Regions from separate parts of the Streptomyces sp. NPDC088733 genome, predicted to be linked through region 2. Evidence: riboswitches for the same ligand, from Rfam matches in the RefSeq annotation. Region 2 holds a riboswitch; each other region holds the start of a gene.
The links. Region 2 has a riboswitch for S-adenosylmethionine ahead of thrC (threonine synthase). Riboswitches for the same ligand answer to the same signal wherever they lie in the genome.
Positions count from the first base shown of each region.

Region 1: another riboswitch for S-adenosylmethionine. It lies ahead of ACIP64_RS03660 (glutathione S-transferase C-terminal domain-containing protein); the one in region 2 lies ahead of thrC (threonine synthase).
Region 3: another riboswitch for S-adenosylmethionine. It lies ahead of ACIP64_RS11035 (aminotransferase class V-fold PLP-dependent enzyme); the one in region 2 lies ahead of thrC (threonine synthase).
Region 4: another riboswitch for S-adenosylmethionine. It lies ahead of ACIP64_RS30150 (putative leader peptide); the one in region 2 lies ahead of thrC (threonine synthase).

Region 1 is NZ_JBIVLH010000002.1:62,781-67,815, reverse strand. Features, by position in the region: gene ACIP64_RS03680 (catalase) at 1-21, opposite strand, end outside; gene ACIP64_RS03675 (DUF6233 domain-containing protein) at 252-617, shown strand; gene ACIP64_RS03670 (phosphatase PAP2 family protein) at 714-1,352, shown strand; gene ACIP64_RS03665 (VOC family protein) at 1,380-1,799, opposite strand; gene ACIP64_RS03660 (glutathione S-transferase C-terminal domain-containing protein) at 2,014-2,796, opposite strand; SAM riboswitch class IV at 3,038-3,146, opposite strand; gene ACIP64_RS03655 (amino acid ABC transporter permease) at 3,756-4,769, shown strand; gene ACIP64_RS03650 (amino acid ABC transporter ATP-binding protein) at 4,766-5,035, shown strand, end outside.
Region 2 is NZ_JBIVLH010000019.1:74,182-79,216, forward strand. Features, by position in the region: gene ACIP64_RS29245 (RNA polymerase sigma factor) at 1-116, opposite strand, end outside; gene ACIP64_RS29250 (trehalose-6-phosphate synthase) at 205-1,665, opposite strand; gene ACIP64_RS29255 (glucosyl-3-phosphoglycerate synthase) at 1,867-2,844, opposite strand; SAM riboswitch class I at 3,016-3,143, shown strand; gene thrC (threonine synthase) at 3,162-4,454, shown strand; gene ACIP64_RS29265 (ubiquitin-like small modifier protein 1) at 4,505-4,783, shown strand.
Region 3 is NZ_JBIVLH010000005.1:60,986-66,020, forward strand. Features, by position in the region: gene ACIP64_RS11020 (Rieske 2Fe-2S domain-containing protein) at 1-339, shown strand, start outside; gene ACIP64_RS11025 (cytochrome bc complex cytochrome b subunit) at 336-1,973, shown strand; gene trpD (anthranilate phosphoribosyltransferase) at 2,111-3,175, shown strand; SAM riboswitch class IV at 3,324-3,440, shown strand; gene ACIP64_RS11035 (aminotransferase class V-fold PLP-dependent enzyme) at 3,597-4,937, shown strand; gene ACIP64_RS11040 (Lrp/AsnC ligand binding domain-containing protein) at 4,945-5,035, opposite strand, start outside.
Region 4 is NZ_JBIVLH010000020.1:100,500-105,534, reverse strand. Features, by position in the region: gene ACIP64_RS30165 (ABC transporter family substrate-binding protein) at 1-104, shown strand, start outside; gene ACIP64_RS30160 (LLM class flavin-dependent oxidoreductase) at 186-1,286, shown strand; gene ACIP64_RS30155 (NtaA/DmoA family FMN-dependent monooxygenase) at 1,283-2,731, shown strand; SAM riboswitch class IV at 2,742-2,855, shown strand; gene ACIP64_RS30150 (putative leader peptide) at 2,890-3,006, shown strand; gene ACIP64_RS30145 (ABC transporter substrate-binding protein) at 3,293-4,858, shown strand; gene ACIP64_RS30140 (ABC transporter permease) at 4,863-5,035, shown strand, end outside.

The DNA.
Region 1 (5,035 bases), on a different contig from region 2:
AGGGCCCGGCTCATTGGCCATGGCATGTCTCCAGCTTCGTCCTCGTGCAACTCCGTCGCCTCCGGGTAACCGGTGTCCCTTTCGCACAAACAGGGCCCCAGGTGATGTCCGCCGTTCGCGGCGGGATGTCACCCCGGGTGCCGGGCATGGGTGCGGCGGGGCGTCGGGCACACCTCGAGGGCGGTCCCGCTCAGCGGAGCTGAGGGGTGCCCCGCTGGCCTGACACGCCCGCCGAACGTACCGTCGAACGCATGGGCGACCTCCCTCCGGATCTGGACCGGCTGCGGGTCATCCGTGTGTACCTGCAACTGCAGCTCGACGCGGTCGATGCGAGGATCCGCGAGCTCGAAGGGCCGTCACCACCCGCTGCCCCTTCGGCTACGTCCCGCCGCGCCGGCCCGATCGCCGAGGGCTCGGCCGGCTGGCGCCTGCAGCATCTCCCGGACGGCGAGGGCGGCTCCGTCCGTGCGGTGCTCCACCGGGGAGACTGCCCGGACGCGGCCGGCGGCTGGCTCTCCCAGAACGAACTCGGCATCGCTTTGGCGATGCCCGACATCACGCCCTGCCCCCGCTGCCACCCCGAGCGCGCGTTTCCTGACGCGAGCGGTCCTCAGTGAAGAATCCGGCGGTCACGCGCGTTCGCCGAGTGGAGTGCTCCAGCAGCGGGCGGCCCGGCTGAAGCGCGGTATTTCCGCTGTACGACAATGCCGGGTGTGATCATCCGTGAACGGGACCGTACCGTCCGCCTCGAGCAGGAAGGGCCCGCGTCTCCGCGACCCGCCGTGCGGTCCCTGGCCAAGCTCATCACGGACGTCCTGGCACCCGCGTATCTCCTCACCGTGATGCTGCTCGCGGTGGGGTGGCACAGCGGGCACGGCTCTGGGCTCGCCTGGGCGGCGGGGGCGGCGGCGGGAGCCGTCGGGGTGCCGATGACCGTGGTCGTCCTCGGGGTGCGGGCCGGACGGTTCACGGACGTACATGTGCGGATCCGGCGTCAGCGCGCGGTCCCGTTGGCGACCGCGATCGCCTGCGCCGTGCTCAGCGTGGTCCTTCTTGCTCTGCTGGGCGCACCGCGTGAGCTCACCGCGCTCGTCGTGGCCATCCTGAGCGGACTCACGGTCGGTGGCCTGGTGACGATCTGGTGGAAGGTGTCGGGGCACACCGCGGCGGTCGGCGCGGCCGGTGCCATACTCACCGCCGTCTACGGCGCACCGATGGTGCCCCTCCTCCTCGCGGTGATACCGGTCGGTTGGTCCCGCGTGGTGCTGCGCGACCACACCGTCGCGCAGACCGTCGTCGGGTTCCTGATCGGCTCCTCTGTCGCACTGGCGATCTTCTTGCCGTTGCGCTGACGTCCCTCCGGCCCCGGGTGGTCGTCGTCAGTCCGGCTCCGACGGGTTGACGGCGACGAGCTCGACCTCAAAACCGTCGGTGTTCTCCAGGTAGGCGGCGTAGGCCTGCTCGCCGCCGGCGTGCGGGTGGCGGTCGGGAAACATCAGGCTCCAGCCGTGCCGCGTTGCCTCGGAGGCCAGATTCTCCACGGTGTGGTGGTCTTCGACGTGGAACGCCAGATGGTTCAGTCCGGGCCGGCACCGGTCGTGCCGGACGGCGGTCAGGGCGCGGGACTCCTCGAATACCAGGTAAGTCGCTCCGAGCCGCCAACTGCGGCCCTCGTCCCAGCTCTGGAAAAGCGTGTACCCCAGGGCTTCCAGCAGCCAGCCCATGGAGGCGACGGCCCGCTCCAGGTCGGGCACCCAGATCTCGACGTGGTGCAGCATCCCGCCCGCCGGCCGGGTCATGCCGCCACCGCCGGGGCGGGCTCAACCGGCTTGAACACCATGGCCGGACCGGTGGCCCTGCTGCCCGCTCCCTCGGTGGCCTTCGCCCGCGGTCGGACGGTGGCGTACGTCGACCCCATGGGGTTCGGCATCGTGGATCTCCCGTGAGACATCGGCGGTCTTGTGAACCCAGCACCCTAGTGGTGCCCGTCCGGAGGGTGCTCCGGGAGCGGCATCAGCCTCCCTGGGTTGTACGTTCCTCCGGCCGGGGAGACCTGAAAGCCGCGTACTGCCGTGGGAGGCGGCGGACGTAGGCCGTGAGGTGCCGGTACGGGGAGAGCACACCGTCCGTGAGGTCCGTCAGGGCGACCCACAGGTCGACGTCCGCCGCGGTCAGCCGTTCGCCCAGGACGTAGGGGCCCGGTCCGCATGCCAGTCGGCGGTCCAGCAGGCCGAGCGCGGTGAGCAGTTGTTCCAGGGCCTGGGCACGGTCGGCAGGTGCGCCCGTGGCCGCCTCTTCCGCCGGGCGCACGATGTCCTGCTCCACCAGGTCCTGAAACGCACCGATCTCGGTCACAAGGTCCAGGGGACACAGGCGTGCCGCGTCCCCCAGGCGGCCCGCGAGGTCGCGGAGGATGTCCGGGGTGTGGTTGCTGACGACTCGTCCGGTCCACCGGTCGCACAGGGCGGGTACGGTGAGCGGCCCGTCGTAGCCGTGCCAGGTGGCCTCGTACGCCGCGCGCAATGCCGCGGGCGCGGCCGCGTCGGGCGACGCCGGCGGAACGACCGTCGTGACGACGGTGTCCCGGAGGCCCAGGAGGTCGAGGGTGACGGCGACCCGCCGCGATTGCGGGCATCGCGCCGAAAGGAACAGCTCGTAGCGGCACGGAGCCGGGTAGAAGCCGCCGGCGGCGTCGGCACCGATCCGGCTGCGGAAGCGGTCCGGACGGGGCGTGCGGGGCAGCGCGGTACAGGACGCGGGGAAACCGGGATCACGTGAGATCGTCGTCTCGGGCATGCGCTCTCCAGGGCGTGGCGGCCCCCGGTTGCCCTCGGGCAGCGGCGGGCGGGACGGCTGACGGCCGGTGCGTGCTCGCACCCGGCCCCTGAGTCGGTACTGCGTGAGGACTCACCGAGGTCAGCCGGTCGTGCCGAACGCGCTGCAGACACGCAGGAAGTCGATGTGCAGCCGGCGGGTGAGCAGCGCGGACCGTGCTGTGGACATGTCCGCCTCCCCGGCTCGGGGCCCGCGTGACGCGGGACCGCGCTTGTCCCGCCGCGCCGGCGGGACCCGGTCGTCACCCGGGGCACCCCACCGCGATGTGAGGGTTGCCGGTCAGCGGGCCGGGGCCGATGACCCGTGGGAGCCGCGACACGGCACCACGGGCGCTGACAATCGTGACCGTCGGCACCAGTGTTGGGCCGCCGGACGCGGCGCGTCAAGAAGGCGAGGGGCGTCTCACCACGGCATCCGGCATGCGAGACAGCGTCGTTGACATTCTCTTCGGCCCGTGTCTAACTTACGCCGCAGAACGGTCCCGGACGTCGGCGGCAGGCTCAGGCCGGCCGCGCCAACGCCTCCCAGGCGGAAGGCTGTCCGGGCCGTCCCGACGACTTTTCGGCAGGCACGAGGCCCCGAGCGGGGCGGAACGGTGGCGGTGACGCGATGTACGCGACCCCGGGGACGGCAGCGTGGCGGCGCCACGGCCTCGTCCCGGCGTACACGCAGCGGCCCGTCGGTCTGGCCCGCGTCAGCAGTGCCCTGTGTCGCCTGTGTTCCGCGCCCTGTCGCGCGCGCTGTCAAGGCTGACGATCACTCCCTGAACGCCGGCACCTCCCGCTGACGCGGTGGGCGTGCCCGCCTGTTCCGCCCCGTTCCGCTCGTCTCCCCGTGCACTCCGTACCGCCGAGGTGTCGTTCGCCCTGCGGTCGGCCGTCGCCTGCGCGACCGGGTGCACCCGTCCGCTGGAGTCCCCGATGAGTGAACCCCCTGGCACCGCTGTGTCCGACCGCTCGGCGCCACCGGCCCGGGCGCCCGCGAAAGAGCCCGGTGACGTGCGTGGTCCCGCACCGCGACCGCCGGCGGAGCAGCGGGTGCTGCCCCTGCGCCGCCCCGGCCGGTGGATCGCCACGGCGGTCGTGCTCGTCCTGGCCGCCCAGATCGGGCACGGCCTGCTGAGCAACCCCTTCTTCCAATGGGACCGCTTCGGGTACTGGTTCGTGCGCCCGGTGATCCTCGACGGACTGCTCATCACCCTGGAGGTGACGGCGTACAGCGCGGTGCTCGGTCTTCTCGGAGGCATCGTGCTGGCGCTGGCCAGGCTCTCCGGCAGTCCCGTACTGCGGGCCGTCAGCTGGACCTACACCTGGCTGTTCCGGTCGGTCCCGCTGATCGTCGTGCTGCTGTTCCTGTACAACTTCAGCGCTCTGTACCGTACGTTGAGCCTCGGCGTGCCCTTCGGCCCGGCCTTCCTCACCTTCGACGAGTCGAGGCTCGCCACCGACATGGTGGTCGCCGTCGTGGGGCTGAGCCTCAACGAAGCGGCCTACGCCTCGGAAGTGGTGCGCGCCGGCATCCTCTCGGTGGACCAGGGCCAGCACGAGGCGGCCGCGGCGCTCGGCCTGCCCAAGCGCTACCAGTTCGCCAGGATCGTCCTTCCCCAGGCGCTGCGGTCCGTCGTCCCCAACTACGTCAACCAGCTGATCGGCCTGATCAAGGGGACCTCGCTGGTCTTCTACGTCTCGCTGCTCGACCTCTTCGGCTCGGTGCAGAGCATGGGCAGCACCTACCCGGGCGACATCGTGCCGTTGCTGCTGGTAGCCACCGTCTGGTACGTGATCCTCACCAGCGTCGTCTCCGTCGTCCAGTTCTACGTCGAGCGGTACTACTCGCGCGGCGCTCTGCGCATCGTTCCCGCGACTCCCGTGCAGAAACTCCGTGCCGCGCTCCGCCACCTGCCGGCCCGGATCCGGACGGGGGCCACTCCATGAGCACCGACATCCGGCCGGCCGCGGTCGAGGTCCACGACGTGCACAAGTGGTACGGCGCCCACCAGGTGCTGGACGGGGTCAGTCTGACGGTGCGTCCGGGAGAGGTCACCGTCGTCCTCGGGCCCTCCGGCTCCGGAAAGTCCACCCTGCTGCGTGTGATCAACCATCTGGAGAAGCCCGAGATCGGCCACGTCAGCCTGAACGGCGAGCTGATCGGCGTCCGCAGGCACGGCGAGCGGCTCAGGGAGCTGAGCGAGCGGGTCATC
Region 2 (5,035 bases):
CAGTTGCCCAGCACCCGCACGGCGTGCCGGTGCACCACGCCCGCGTGGTCGTCGAAGAGCTGGGCGAACGCGGCCGGGTCCCCGGCCCGCACCCGGGCTCGCAGTGAAAGCTCCACGTCAATTCCTGTCCGGCCGCCGCCCCGCGTCGCGGTGACGTGTGTCACCCAGGAGAACGTGCGGTCGGCCCCAGTGTCTCAACGCAGGTCAGTCGAGGGCGTGCAGCTGGTCCAGGAACCACCGCTGAGGCGGCAGCGCGGTGGCCGCCGCCACCAGGCGCTTGGTGGCCTCGGCGCGTTCCCCGTGCGAGAGCGAGAGCGCCTGGTGCAGCGCGCGGGCCGTGGCCAGGATGTCGTACGGGTTCACCACGAAGGCGTCGTCGCCCAGCTCCTCGTAGGCGCCCGCCTCACGCGACAGCACCAGGGCGACACCGTCGTCCGAGACGACCGGGATCTCCTTGGCCACCAAGTTCATGCCGTCGCGGATCGGGTTGACCAGCGCCACGTCGGCCAGCCGGTACGCCGCCAGCGAGCGCGCGAAGTCGTCCTTGACGTGCAGGATCACCGGCTCCCAACCCGGGGTGCCGAACTCCTCGTTGATCTCCTCCGCCAGATCGGAGACCTCGTCGGTGTACTCGCGGTAGATCGCCAGGTCGTGCCGCGAGGGATAGGCGAACGCGATGTGCACCACGCGGCCCTGCCACTCGGGACGGTCGCGCAGCAACTGCGCGAACGCCAGCAGGCCGCGCACGATGTTCTTCGACAGCTCGGTGCGGTCCACCCGCACGACGACCTTGCGGTCCGGGCCGCCCACGGCCTCCCGGAGCACCGCCAGGCGCTCCTCCACGTCCGGCCGGTGCGCCCGCTCCCGCAGGAACTCCGCGTCCGCCCCCAGCCCGTGCACCCCGATCCGGGTGGTGCGGCCCTGATGGGTCACCGACAGTGCGTCCCCGTCCCGGCTCACGGACGCGCCGAGCACATCGGCGCAGCACGCGGCGAACGCCTCCGCCCAGCGCCGGGTCAGGAACGCCGCCCGGTCCGCGCCCAGAACGCCGCTCAGCACCTCGGCCGCCACGTCGTCCGGCAGCAGCCGGAAGTAGTCCGGCGGCGCCCACGGCGTGTGCGAGAAATGGCCGATCCGCAGGTCGGGGCGGCGCGAGCGGAGCATCTGCGGCACCAGCGTCAGGTGGTAGTCCTGCACCAGGACGGCCGCGCCCTCCCCGGCCTCCTCCGCCAGCGCGTCGGCGAACGCGCTGTTGTACGCCACGTACGCCGCCCACTGCTCGCGGAAGTCCTCGTCGAAGACGGGCTCCAGAGGCGTCTGGAACAGCAGGTGGTGGACGAACCACAGCACGGAGTTCGCGATCCCGTTGTACGCGGACGCGAACGTCTCCGCCGGGATGTCCAGCATGCGCACCCGCTGGTCGCCGGTGTCCTCCGCGGCCAGCCGCCCGCTCCTGTCCGCGGTCCGCAGCACGGCCGCGCGATCGCCGTCACCGAGCGCGGCGCACACCCACACGGCGTCCGTGTCCGGCCCGATCGCGCTCAGCCCCGACACGAGACCGCCGCCTCCGCGGCGCGACTCCAGCGTCCCGTCCTCCCGGAGGCTGTACGAGACGGGCCCGCGATTGGACGCCACCAGAACCCGCGCGCCATGCGATGCGACCATGCCGCCAGCCTAGCCACGCATCCCCACCCGCAAACGTGTGCGCTACGCCACCCGAGCGTCCCCAGGGCCGCAAGGACCTGCGCGCCCACCCCACGCCCCCCTCAGGGGCCCGGGGAACTGCGCGCCCAGCCCACGACCCCCCAGGGGCGCGGGGAACTGCGCGCTCAGCCACGACGCACCCGCACCGAAGCCCCCGCAGCGTCACGCAACCTCGCGGCGCCGCACGTACTCCGGGATCGAGATCATGGGCGGCCGCTCCTCCGTCGTCACTTCATGCACCCGCGGAGCGAACCCCTCCGCGGTCCGCTCGAACTGCGTGAGGACGGGCCGCACCAGGTGCCCCCGCGCCAGCCGCGTCTGCGCCGTGCGGTAGATCGTCGCGGCCATGCGGCCCAGCGCCTGCCCGTCCTGGTGCCGATGGTGCCGCACACCGACGTCGACCTGCGCGAGCGCGTCGAGCCCGACCGCGTTGAGCGCGTCGATGAGCAGCCCCAGTTCGACGCCGTACCCCACGGGAAACGGCAGCCGCTCCAGCAGTGACCGCCGCGCCGCGTACTCGCCGCCGAGGGGCTGCACGAAGCCCGCGAGCTGCGGCCAGTGCAGATTGAGCAGGGGCCGGGCGACCAGTTCCGTGACGCGCCCGCCGCCTGCCGGCTCCACCGTGCCGCCGGCCTCCAGGGGCCGGTCGTACATCGCCTTGACCAGCTGGACGTCCGGCTCCGTGAGCAGCGGCCCGACGATCCCGGAGACGAAGCGGGTGTCGAACTCGCGCAGGTCGGCGTCGACGAAGCAGACGATCTCGCCGCGCGTGGCGAGCAGTGAGCGCCACAGCACCTCGCCCTTGCCGGGCACGGCCGGCAGCCGCGGCAGGATCGCGTCGCGGTGGACCACGGTCGCGCCCGCCGCCGCGGCGACCGCGGCGGTCCCGTCCGTGGAGCCCGAGTCCAGGACGACGAGCTCGTCGACCAGCGGCACGGCCCCGGGTGCGTCGGACATCAGCGCGCGGCGGATCTCCGTGACGATCGCCCCGACCGTGGCCTCCTCGTCGAGCGCGGGCAGCACCACGCTCACCGTTCCGCGCGGGCCCGCGGCCCGCTTCGCGGCGAGGAGCTGGCCCAGCGGCCGGCGCTCGGCGGTCCAGGACCGCCGCCGCAGCCAGCCGGCTACCTCGTCCAGCACTGCGTTGCTCCGTTTCTGCCCCTCTTCTTCGGCTTGTCTCGAAGGACGGACGGGCTGTGACCAGGTTCGAGGTCGTCGGTTACAGTCGAGAACACGAGGCATGACCATCGTATGTCCGCGGTGATCGCGCCTCGTACGACAAATGCCCGGGCCCCGCGCCCGGTGCCATACCGCTCATCCAGAGGGGCAGAGGGAACGGCCCGTTGAAGCCCCGGCAACCCTCCCGCCGACCGCGAGGTCCAGGTGGGGAAGGTGCCAATTCCGTCTCGCGGCGAAATGCGCCGCGAGGAAGATGAGGAGAAAGGGCCTCGCCTGACATGGCTGCGCAGACTGCTGTCACCGACGTCGCGTCCACGGATTCCCCCTTCGGACCCGCTTCCGCACTGTCCTGCCGCGAGTGCGGCGAACGCTTCCCGCTGAGCCCGATCTTCGCGTGCGAGGTCTGTTTCGGGCCGCTCGAAGTGGCCTACGACCTTCCCGCCGGCGATCCCGAGACGCTCCGCAAGCGCATCGAGTCCGGTCCGAACAACATCTGGCGCTACGCGCCGCTGCTGCCCGTCCCCGCCGACGTGGCCACCAAGCCCAATCTGAACCCCGGCTTCACCAAGCTCGTCAAGGCCGACAACCTCGCCCGCGAACTGGGCGTCACCGGCGGCCTGCACATCAAGGACGACTCCGGCAACCCCACGCACTCCTTCAAGGACCGTGTGGTCGCCATCGCCCTGGAGGCCGCCCGCACCTTCGGCCTGACCACGCTGTCCTGCTCCTCCACCGGCAACCTCGCGGGCGCGGTCGGCGCCGCGGCGGCCCGCGCCGGCTTCCGGTCCTGCGTCTTCATCCCGCACGACCTGGAGGAGGGCAAGGTCGTCATGGCCGCCGTCTACGGCGGCGAACTGGTCGGCATCGAGGGCAACTACGACGACGTCAACCGCTTCTGCAGCGAGCTGATCGGCGACCCGATCGGCGAGGGCTGGGGCTTCGTCAACGTCAACCTCCGCCCCTACTACGGCGAGGGCTCCAAGACGCTCGCGTACGAGATCTGCGAGCAGCTCGGCTGGCGGCTGCCGGACAACCTCGTCATCCCGATCGCCTCGGGCTCCCAGCTGACGAAGATCGACAAGGGGCTCCAGGAGCTGATCAAGCTCGGCCTGGTCGAGGACAAGCCGTACCGCATCTACGGCGCCCAGGCCGAGGGGTGCTCCCCGGTCTCCACCGCCTTCAAGGCCGGGCAGGACGTCGTGCGCCCGCAGAAGCCGAACACCATCGCCAAGTCGCTCGCCATCGGCAACCCGGCGGACGGCCCCTACGTGCTGGATATCGCCCGGCGCACCGGCGGCGCGGTCGAGGACGTCACCGACGAGCAGATCGTGGACGCCATCAAGCTGCTCGCCCGTACGGAGGGCATCTTCGCGGAGACGGCGGGCGGCGTGACCGTCGGCGTCCTCAAGAAGCTGATCGAGAGCGGGCAGTTGGACCCGGCTGCCGAGACGGTCGTGCTCAACACCGGTGACGGGCTCAAGACCCTGGACGCCGTCGCCGCGACCTCCCGTCCCACCGCCACCATCCGCCCGAGCCTCGACGCGTTCCGCGCCGCCGGCCTGGCCGGCTGACCCCGGCCGCCGATCGCCGTCCGTCCCGAAACGAAGGTGAACCCCGCATCATGAGCGCGAACGTCCGCATCCCCACCATCCTCCGCCCCTACACCGGCGGCCGGGCCGAGGTCCCCGCCGAGGGCGGCACGCTGGCCGAGGTCATCGAGTCGCTGGAGAAGAACCACCCCGGCATCGCGGCCCGTGTCCTGGACGACACGGGCAAGCTCCGCCGCTTCGTGAACGTCTACGTGAACGACGACGACGTCCGTTTCTCCGAGGGCCTGCAGACCGCGGTGGCCGAGGGCGCGTCCGTGTCGATCATCCCCGCGGTCGCCGGGGGCTGTTGAGCCGGAAGCGCCGTGGAACGGGCAGGGGTGCCGGGAGTTGCTCCCGGCACCCCTGTGTGCGTGAGGGGTAGTTGAAGGGCTGTACAGTTGTTCCAGAGGCTCGCAACCCTCTGCAACGCCCTGCGCAAACCCTCTTTCCGGGGCGTCCCTGTCGACGATTTATCGCCAAATTCCTGCGATGATTGTCGTGTTGGCGTCATATGTCCCGCCCGACTTGCCCCGGATCATTGGCCGATCGAGCCGTTCTTCCCT
Region 3 (5,035 bases), on a different contig from region 2:
GAGCAGATCGCCAAGTCCGCGCTGATGATCGTCCGCATCGAGCCGCAGGACATCAAGGACAAGCAGGCCCGCGAGTGGGCGCACCAGGGCATCCTGGCCTACTCCAAGATCTGCACCCACGTCGGCTGCCCGATCAGCCTCTACGAGCAGCAGACGCACCACGTGCTCTGCCCGTGCCACCAGTCGACGTTCGACCTGTCCGACGGTGCCCGGGTGATCTTCGGTCCGGCGGGCCACGCCCTGCCGCAGCTGCGGATCAGCGTGAACGACGAGGGCTACCTCGAGGCGCTCGGCGACTTCGAAGAGCCCGTGGGCCCTGCCTTCTGGGAGCGTGGATGAGTACCAACGAGAGCGCGAGCGCCAAGCCGCGCGGCAAGGCGCCCGCCGGCGAGCGGGTCGCCGACTGGGCCGACGGCCGGCTGGGCATTTACAGCCTGGCCAAGGCCAACATGCGGAAGATCTTCCCGGACCACTGGTCCTTCATGCTGGGCGAGATCTCCCTCTACAGCTTCATCATCGTCATCCTGACCGGTGTCTACCTGACGCTGTTCTTCCACCCGGCGATGAACGAGGTCGTCTACGACGGCTCGTACACCCCGCTGCAGGGCATCCGGATGTCCGAGGCGTACGCCTCGACGCTGCACATCAGCTTCGACGTGCGCGGCGGTCTGCTGGTCCGGCAGATCCACCACTGGGCGGCCATCGTCTTCGTGGCCGCGATGCTCGTGCACATGATGCGCGTCTTCTTCACCGGCGCCTTCCGCAAGCCGCGCGAGATCAACTGGCTGTTCGGCTTCCTGCTGCTCTTCCTCGGCATGTTCGACGGCTTCATGGGCTACTCGCTCCCGGACGACCTGCTGTCCGGCACCGGTATCCGCTTCATGGAGGGCGCGGTCCTGTCCGTGCCGATCGTCGGCACGTACCTGTCGTTCTTCCTCTTCGGCGGGGAGTTCCCGGGGCACGACATCGTGCCGCGGTTCTACACGATCCACGTACTGCTGATCCCCGGCATCATGGCGGGCCTGCTGGTGGCCCACCTGATCCTGGTCTTCTACCACAAGCACACGCAGTTCCCCGGTCCCGGCAAGACCGAGAAGAACGTGGTCGGCATGCCGCTGCTGCCGGTCTACACCGCGAAGGCGGGCGGCTTCTTCTTCCTGGTCTTCGGTGTCATCGCGGCCATGTCCGCGCTGGTGTCCGTCAACCCGGTCTGGGCGTACGGGCCGTACCGGCCGGACCAAGTGTCGACCGACGCCCAGCCCGACTGGTACATGGGCTTCTCCGAGGGCCTGATCCGCATCATGCCGGGCTGGGAGATCAGCCTGTGGGGCCACACCCTCGTCCTGGGTGTCTTCATCCCGCTGGTGATCTTCCCGATGGTCCTGGGCTTCATGGGCGTCTACCCGTTCCTGGAGTCCTGGGTCACCGGTGACAAGCGCGAGCACCACCTGCTCGACCGCCCGCGCAACCGCCCGGTCCGCACCGGCATCGGCGCCGCCTGGATCAGCCTCTACCTGATCCTGCTGGTCGGTGGCGGCAACGACCTCTTCGCCACCCGCTTCCACCTGTCGATCAACGCGATCACCTGGGTGGTCCGGATCTCCTTCTTCGTGCTGCCGGTGCTGGTCTTCTTCATCACGAAGCGGATCTGCCTGGGCCTGCAGCGGCGCGACCGCGACAAGGTGCTGCACGGCCGCGAGACCGGCATCATCAAGCGGCTGCCGCACGGCGAGTTCATCGAGATCCACGAACCGCTCGACCAGGCCAAGCTGTTCACGCTCACCTCGCACGAGCAGCCGGTGCCGCTGGCCGGCGGCCCGGAGACGGACGAGAACGGCGTGGAGAGGAAGGTCGGCCCCATCACGCGAGTGCGCGCGATGCTGTCGCGCGGCTACTACGGCGAGGGGACGCAGATCCCCAAGCCGTCGGCCGAGGAGTACGAGGAGATCACGAGCGGCCACGGCCACCACTGATCCCCGAAGCTGTGCCACCGGGCGGGGCCCTGCCCGTCGGAGTCCATCCGACGGACGGGGCCCTTTCCCGTTCCCCCGCGCCGATAGGCTGGGGCCGAAGGTATCCATTGCACGTCAGACCACCCGGAGTGTGGACCATGAGCGTTGTGAACCCCGCTGGAGGCGACACCGCGGCGGGTCGCTCCTGGCCCGGAATCCTGGGAGCCCTGCTGGCGGGACAGGACCTGAGCGCCGCGGAGACGGCCTGGGCGATGGACCGCATCATGAGCGGCGGGGCCACCGACGCCCAGATCGCCGGCTTCATGGTGGCCCTGCGGGCCAAGGGCGAGACCGTGGACGAGGTCAGCGGGCTCGTCGAGGCGATGTACGCGCACGCGCAGCCGCTCGACATCCCCGGGCCCGCCGTGGACATCGTGGGCACCGGCGGCGACCGGGCCAGGACCGTCAACATCTCGACGATGTCCGCCATCGTCATCGCCGGGACCGGGACCAAGGTCGTCAAGCACGGCAACCGCGCGGCCAGCAGCGCCAGCGGGGCCTCCGACGTCCTGGAGAAGCTGGGCATCAACCTGGACCTGTCGCCCCTGCGCGTCGCCCAGGTGGCCGAGGAGACCGGCATCACCTTCTGCTTCGCGGCCAAGTTCCACCCCGCGATGCGCTACGTCGCCTCGGCGCGGCGCGACCTGGGGGTCCCGACCTCCTTCAACATCCTCGGCCCGCTGACCAATCCGGCCCGGGTCGGTGCCTCGGCGGTCGGCTGCTTCGACACCCGGATGGCCGGTCTGATCGCGGGAGTGCTGGCCCGGCGCGGCTCCTCCGCGCTGGTCTTCCGCGGCGACGACGGACTGGACGAGCTGACGGTCACGTCCACCTCCCAGGTGTGGATGGTGCGCGACGGGGCGGTGGAGCAGATCCCGTTCGACCCGCGCGACGTCGGCATCGAGCTGGTCCCGATCGAGGCGTTGCGCGGCGCCGACGCGGCCTACAACGCCGATGTGGCGCGCCGGCTGCTGGCGGGGGAGACCGGCCCCGTGCGCGACGCCGTCCTGCTGAACTCCGCCGCCGCGCTCGTGGCGCTGGAGCCCGCGGAGGGCACCCTGGTGGAGCGGATCGCCGCCGGAATGGCACGGGCGGCGGAGTCCATCGACTCGGGCACGGCCGCCAAGACGCTGGAACGGTGGGCGGCGGCCACCAACGCCTAAGCCGCGCGGGCGTTCACGCGGAAGGGCCGGGGCCGGGTGCCCCGGCCCTTCCGCGTTCCCGCCGCGGGCCGCGGCCGAGGTGGTGCGGGATGTCCGGGATGCGGACCGCGGCTTGCGGCGCCGCCGGTGTGTGGCAGGATGCTGCGCAGGTCACGAGTGACAGCGACACGGCCCCGGCCCGCTGTCCGGCAACCCTCCTTCCGTGGCGGGGTGCCCCGGGTGATGACCAGGCCGCAGGCAGCGAGGTCTGCGGCAAGCGCGGTCATGAGGAGTTCTTCCGTGAGCAAGCGAATGCGCTAGGGCCGAAGGCCCCTTTTCACCCTCCCCGGGCGTGCCCGCTGTGCGGCGGCCCGGTGTTCCGAGGGCTTTCCCGTCAACCCTGACGCACTGTCGCCTCACCCTGCCCACAGGAGACTTCGCCATGTCCGTGCACCCCGCCGCGCCCGCGCCCGTCCGTGCCACCACTCCGCTGCCCGTGCTGGGCCGTGACGTCCTCGTCCCGCTCGTCACCGGCGGCGAGGTCGCCTACGCCGCCCTCGACTACGCGGCGAGCGCGCCCGCGCTCCAGCGCGTCTGGGACGACGTGGCCGCCTACGCGCCCTACTACGGCAGCGTGCACCGGGGCGCGGGGTACCTGTCGCAGCTGTCCACGGACCTGTTCGAGCAAAGCCGCGCGGAGGTGGCCGCGTTCCTCGGCTGCCGGGCCGACGACCAGGTGGTCTTCACCCGCTCGACCACCGACTCGCTCAATCTGCTGGCGTCCGTCGTGCCGGACGGCACCCGGGTCTTCGTCTTCGAGACCGAGCACCATGCCTCCCTGCTGCCCTGGCGGGACGGCGACGTCACCTACCTGAGCGCGCCCCGGACCCCCGCGGAGGCCGTGGCCCTGCTGGAGCGCGCGCTGGCCGCGCGCGAGCCGGGCGGCCCGGCGCTGGTCTGTGTGACGGGTGCGTCGAATGTGACCGGTGAGCTCTGGCCGGTGCGCGAGCTGGCGGCGGCGGCCCACGCGCACGGCGCGCGCATCGTCCTCGACGCGGCGCAGCTCGCGCCGCACCACCCCGTCGACGTGGCCGCGCTCGACGTGGACTGGGTCGCCTTCTCCGGGCACAAGCTGTACGCGCCCTTCGGTTCCGGGGTCCTCGCCGGCCGCGCCGACTGGCTCCGCGAGGCCGAGCCGTACCTCGCGGGCGGCGGTGCCTCCCGCCGCGTCGCCCGCCGCGCGGACGGCGGCGTGGAGGTGGACTGGCACACCACCGAGGCCCGCCACGAGGCCGGCTCGCCCAATGTCATCGGCGTCTACGCCATCGCGTCCGCCTGCCGGGCCCTGCGCGAGGCGGGCTTCGACGGCCTCGTCGAGCGCGAGCAGGCGCTGGTCGCCCGCCTGCGCGAAGGGCTCGCGGGGATCGAGCAGGTGCGGGTGCTGTCCCTGTTCGGGGAGGACGCCCCGCGGGTGGGCGTTCTGTCCTTCGTGGTCGACGGCTGGAACAGCTCCCACTTCGCCGCCGCGCTGTCCGCCGAGTACGGCATCGGCGTCCGCGACGGGCTGTTCTGCGCTCATCCCCTCGTGCGCACCCTGCTGGGCGACCACACGGAACCGGGCGACTGCGGCGGCGACACCACCCTCAACGCCGTCCGTGTCTCCTTCGGCGCGGGCACCCCCGACGAGCACGTCGAGCGCTTCCTCGCCGCGGTCGCCGCGCTCGTCACCGACGGCGCCCAGTGGCGCTACCGCACGGAGAACGGCCGCTGCGTCCCCGCGTAGGGCCGGACTAGGAGTCGAGGCCGATGGCGAAGGCGGCTTCGAGGTCGTGCTGCGAGTAGGTGCGGAAGGCCACGTGCGTGTCGGTGGCCTCGACGCCG
Region 4 (5,035 bases), on a different contig from region 2:
TGTTCAGCGGGCCGTCCATCTACGCCGTGAAGAAGGGCCTCGCCAACGTCGGCGCCACCATCTTCGGCACTCCGCTGCCGGAGACCGTGGGCTGGCAGAAGTAGCCGTCCCACGGGCCCACCCGGGCCGGCCGGGACGCGAGTCGCGCTCCCGGCCGGCATGCCGTGCTCTCGGAAGGAACGCCCATGTCCGGTCCCGTTCTGCACCTCGCCGTCGAGATCGACGGCGACGGCGCCCACCCCGCGGCCTGGCGCCGCGCCGCCCACTCCCCCGGCCGGCTGCTGACCCCACGCCGGGTGGCCGGCGTGGCAGCGGCCGCGGAGAACGCCGGGTTCAGCCTCGTCACCCTGGACGACGGTGTGCTGCCGCCCGGCGCCCCGCCGGACCCGGTGGGCCGGATCGGCGCGGTGGAGCGGGCGGCCTTCGTCGCCGCGTCCACGAGCACGATCGGGATCGCGCCGGTGCTACCCGTCACGTACGCGGAACCGTTCCACGTCTCCGGTCAGTTGGCGTCGCTGGACCACGTTTCCGCCGGACGCGCGGGATGGGTGGTGACCGAGGAGGACCTGCCCGAGGCGGCGCGCGCCTGGGGGCGCCCTCTGATCGCCGACGCGGGCGGGCGGGCCCGCGAGACCCGGGACGGGGTGGGGGTGGTGCGTGCCCTGTGGGACTCCTGGGAGGACGACGCCGTGATCCGGTCGGTGGCCAGCAGCCGCTACCTCGACCGCGAACGCCTCCACTACATCGACTTCACCGGGGAGACCTACTCCGTGAAGGGCCCGGCGATCGTGCCGCGCCCACCCCAGGGGCAACCGGTCGTCCTGGGCCGGCCGGACCTGGTGCCCGCCGGGCTGCTCGACGTGGCGCTCGTCAGCGGGCGGGACCCGGCGGCGGTGACGGCTGCCGCCGCCGCGGCGGGCACACCCCGCGTCCTCGCGGAGGTCGACGTCGCCCTCGACACGCCCCGGGCGAGCGCCGCCGAACGCGTCGCCGACCTGGAGCGTCACGCGCCGTGGGCCGATCGTGGGCGGCTGCGGCACATCGGATCGGCCGACGGCCTCGTCGCCCTCCTCGCCGGTCTGCGCGGCCTGGTGGACGGCGTCCGGCTGCACCCGCTCGTCCTGGACGAGGACCTGGCCGTCCTCTCCCGGCTCGTGGTGCCCGCCCTGAGCGAACGACGCCTGGCCGCCCGTCCGCTTCCGGGCGGGTCACTGCGCTCGGCCCTGGGTCTCGAGCGGCCCGCCAACCGTTACGCCACCACCGCCCCCGAGGAGGAGGCCCGATGACCCGCACCGATCCCCTCGACGTCCCTCGCCCCGACGCGCAGCTCCACTTGGGGGTGTTCTTCCAGGGCGTCAACCACTGGACCGTCTGGTCCGCGCCGGAGAGCGGTTCGCAGATCGACCCCGCATCGTTCCGCCGGGTCGCCCAGACCGCCGAGCGGGGCCTGTTCGACGCGTTCTTCCTCGGCGAGGGCCTGCGGTTGCGAGAGGTCGACGGCCGCATCCACGATCTCGACGTGGCCGGGCGGCCGGACGCGATCACCCAGCTCGCCGCACTGGCCGCCGTGACCCGCCGGATCGGCCTGGTCAGCACCTCCAACTCCACCTTCAACGAGCCCGCCGACCTCGCCCGCCGCCTGTCCGGGCTCGACCTGCTCTCCGAAGGCCGCGCAGGGTGGAACGTGGTGACCACGGACAACGCGTGGACCGGCGAGAACTTCCGCCGCGGCGGCTACCTCGACCATGCCGACCGCTACCGGCGGGCGGAGGAGTTCCTCACCGTCGCCCGCTCCCTGTGGGACGGCTGGGAGGACGGGGCCGTCGCCACCTCCGCGGAGGCACCGTCCTGGTCGGTACCGGGCGCCGTCACCCGCGTACGCCACAAAGGCGCCCAGTTCGATGTCGACCTCGTCCCGACCTTGCCCCGCAGTCCCCAGGGGCATCCGGTCGTCTTCCAGGCCGGGGACTCCGGCGAGGGCCGCGACTTCGCCGCCCGCAACGCCGACGTCATCTTCTCCGCGCACGGCAGCGACTTCGACGACGCACTGGCCTTCGCCGAGGACATCCGGCGCCGGCTGCGGGCGGCCGGACGACCCGAGGACGATCTGCGGATCCTGCCCGGCACGGAGATCATCATCGGCGCCACCGAGGAGGAGGCGCACGAGAAGAAGCGCTGGATCCGCCGGCAGCAGGTGACTCCCGCGACGGCGCTCGGCATCGCGGGGCTGTTGTGGGGCATCGACCTGTCGGACCGGGACGCCGACGGGCCTCTTCCCAAGGAGGATCCCGTGGTGGCCGAGAACGACGGCTCCTTCGGCGCCCGGCGCGTCGCCGACCCGCGCGTGGTGGTCGCCGAGTGGCGTGCCAAGGCGGAGGCGCACGGGTGGTCGCTGCGCGAGGCCGTCATCGCGCTCGGGCCCCAGCGTGGCCATGTCGGCACCCCGTCCCGACTCGCCGACCGGTTCGCCTCCTTCGTACGGCACGGAGCGGTCGACGGCTTCAACGTCACGCCTTACCTGATCCCGGACGGCCTCGACGACATCGTCGACCTGCTTGTCCCGGCACTGCAGGAACGCGGTGTCTATCGCACGGAGTACACCGGTAGGACACTCCGCTCCCATCTGGGCCTGCGACCGCCACTGACCCGCCGCGCGGCCTTCGGGAGCCGCCAACGGGCGGATCGGACCGAAGAGTTCGCGCCATTGACGGACGGCGACACCGCTCCGTAGGCTGCGAAGCGGCATTGAGCGTCAGCGTCAAGCCCTGGCTGGCTGACCGGCAACCCTCCGACGCGGCGGGGTGCTCCAGGTGAAAGCCCGGCGGAGTCATCGGCGACTTCCGCAAGCGCGCCGCCCCGTGAACGGAGCCCGGAGGGGGAGGAGTAGGCATGCGGCACCACGGCTACCTGAGCGCCTCCCTCGCGGCCGCGACGCTGTTCTCCGGCTTCTCGCGGCGACGCCATATCGATCTGCAGCGCTCCGCCAGCTGTCTCTGTCACAGCTGACCGGGATCCGCCCCGCCGGCTGACTACGCGCGCCGGCCGCCTCCCCGCACATCCACGCCCCCTGCGGGGTGTACCGGTTCGCGCCCACCGCCGGACCCGCTCTCTCCCTCCCTCTCCCCATCCTCTGAACAGCGTCACCCCGTCGCGGCAGCACGCCTGACGGGGCGTCATATCCGTGCGCTCTCGCTCCCTGCGCCGGTGCGCGGTGACACGAGTAGGAGAACCCTCGGTGACAGCTCATCACGATGCATCCACCGGCCGGGCCGCCGCCGCCCTGGCCGTCCTCATGACCACCGGCGTCCTGCTGACCGCCTGCGGCTCGGGCACCGGCGGGTCCGGCGCCGGTACCGGGCGGCCCAGTTCCGGAGGCACCCTGACCTTCGCCGTCGGTTCCGACGCCGGCTGCGTGGATCCGCAGCAGGTCGGCAGCAACGACACCATCTACTCCCTGCGCCAGGTCGTCGACTCCCTGACCGACCAGGACCCGAAGTCCGGCAAGATCGTGCCGTGGCTGGCCAAGAGCTGGGACGTCAGCCCGGACGCCACCACGTTCACCTTCCACTTGAGACCAGGCGTGACCTTCAGCGACGGTTCACCGCTGACCGCTCAGGTGGTCAAGGACAACTTCGACGCCGTGCCGAAGCTCGGCGCACTGGCCATCCTCGCCCAGGGGTACCTCAGCGGCGTGGAGAGCACGGCCGCCGTCGATCCGTCCACCGTGCGAGTGACGTTCAAGGCGCCCAACGCCCAGTTCCTCCAGGCGACGGCAACGCACTCGCTGGGGATCGAGTCGTCGGCGAGCGTGAAGAAGTCGCCGCAGGACAGGTGCAGCCAGGGGGTGGTCGGATCCGGACCCTTCGTGCTGAAGCAGTACGTGCAGAACCAGTCGATCACCCTGGCCAAGCGGGCCGGGTACCAGTGGGGCTCCTCACTGTGGACCAAGAAGGGCGAGGCGTACCTGGACCAGCTGGTGTTCAAGGTGGTTCCCGAGGCGGGAGTACGGGCCGGCAGCCTCCGGTCCGGCCAGGTGGACGCGATCGGCAGCGTCGGCCGGGCCGACGAGGCGACGCTCAAGGGAGGCCGGGTGAACCTCCAGCAGCGGGCGAACCCCGGCGTCGTGTTCGGACTGGGGTTCAACAACTCCCGGCCGATCCTGAAGGACGCCAGGGTGCGCCAGGCGGTCGGGTACGCCGTCGACCGACAACAGGTCGCCGCCACGGTGTTCCCGACCGGCACCCGGCCGGCCACCAGCGTCCTGTCGCACACCACGCCGGACTACACCGACCTGGGTGCGGAACTGGCCCACGACGGCGCCAAGGCGGGGGCACTGCTGGACGCGGCCGGTTGGAAGCCGGGCCAGGACGGCATCCGCACGAAGAACGGCACACGGCTGAGCCTGACCGTCAAGTGGTTCGCAAACGCGGCCACGAACCAGCCGGCACTGGAACTGATCCAGCAGCAGCTCAAGGCCACCGGCATCGAGCTGGTGCTCAAGGAGTTGCAGATCTCCCAGATCGCCCAGGTGCAGCAGTCCGGCGACTTCGACGCACTGTGGGGAAACCTGACCCGCGCCGACCCGGACATCCTGCGGACCTCGTACTCCACCGAACTCGCCAACACCTACCGCGTGCCGTCGAGCCCACTGGACGCGGTCCTGGACCAGCAGGCGGCCACCACCGACGCGAACCAGCGGGCACAACTGGTCACGCGGGCACAGACGTTGATCGTACGAAATGCCTACACCGTCCCGGTGGTCGAACTGCAGACCCAGCTGGGCGTGTCGAACAAGGTGCACCACCTCGACTTCGACGCCTCCAGCCGGATCCAACTGCACGACACCTGGATCGGCTGACGGCATGGGCGCATACGTGATCAAGCGGTTCGCACAGGCGCTCGCCGTGCTGTGGGCCGCCTACACGCTGTCGTTCGTGGTCCTGGACTACCTGCCCGGTGACCCGGTGTCGGCCATGGCCGGCGCCGGGGCGGACTCCGCTGCCATCGATCCGGCGCAGCTGGCCGCGCTCCGACA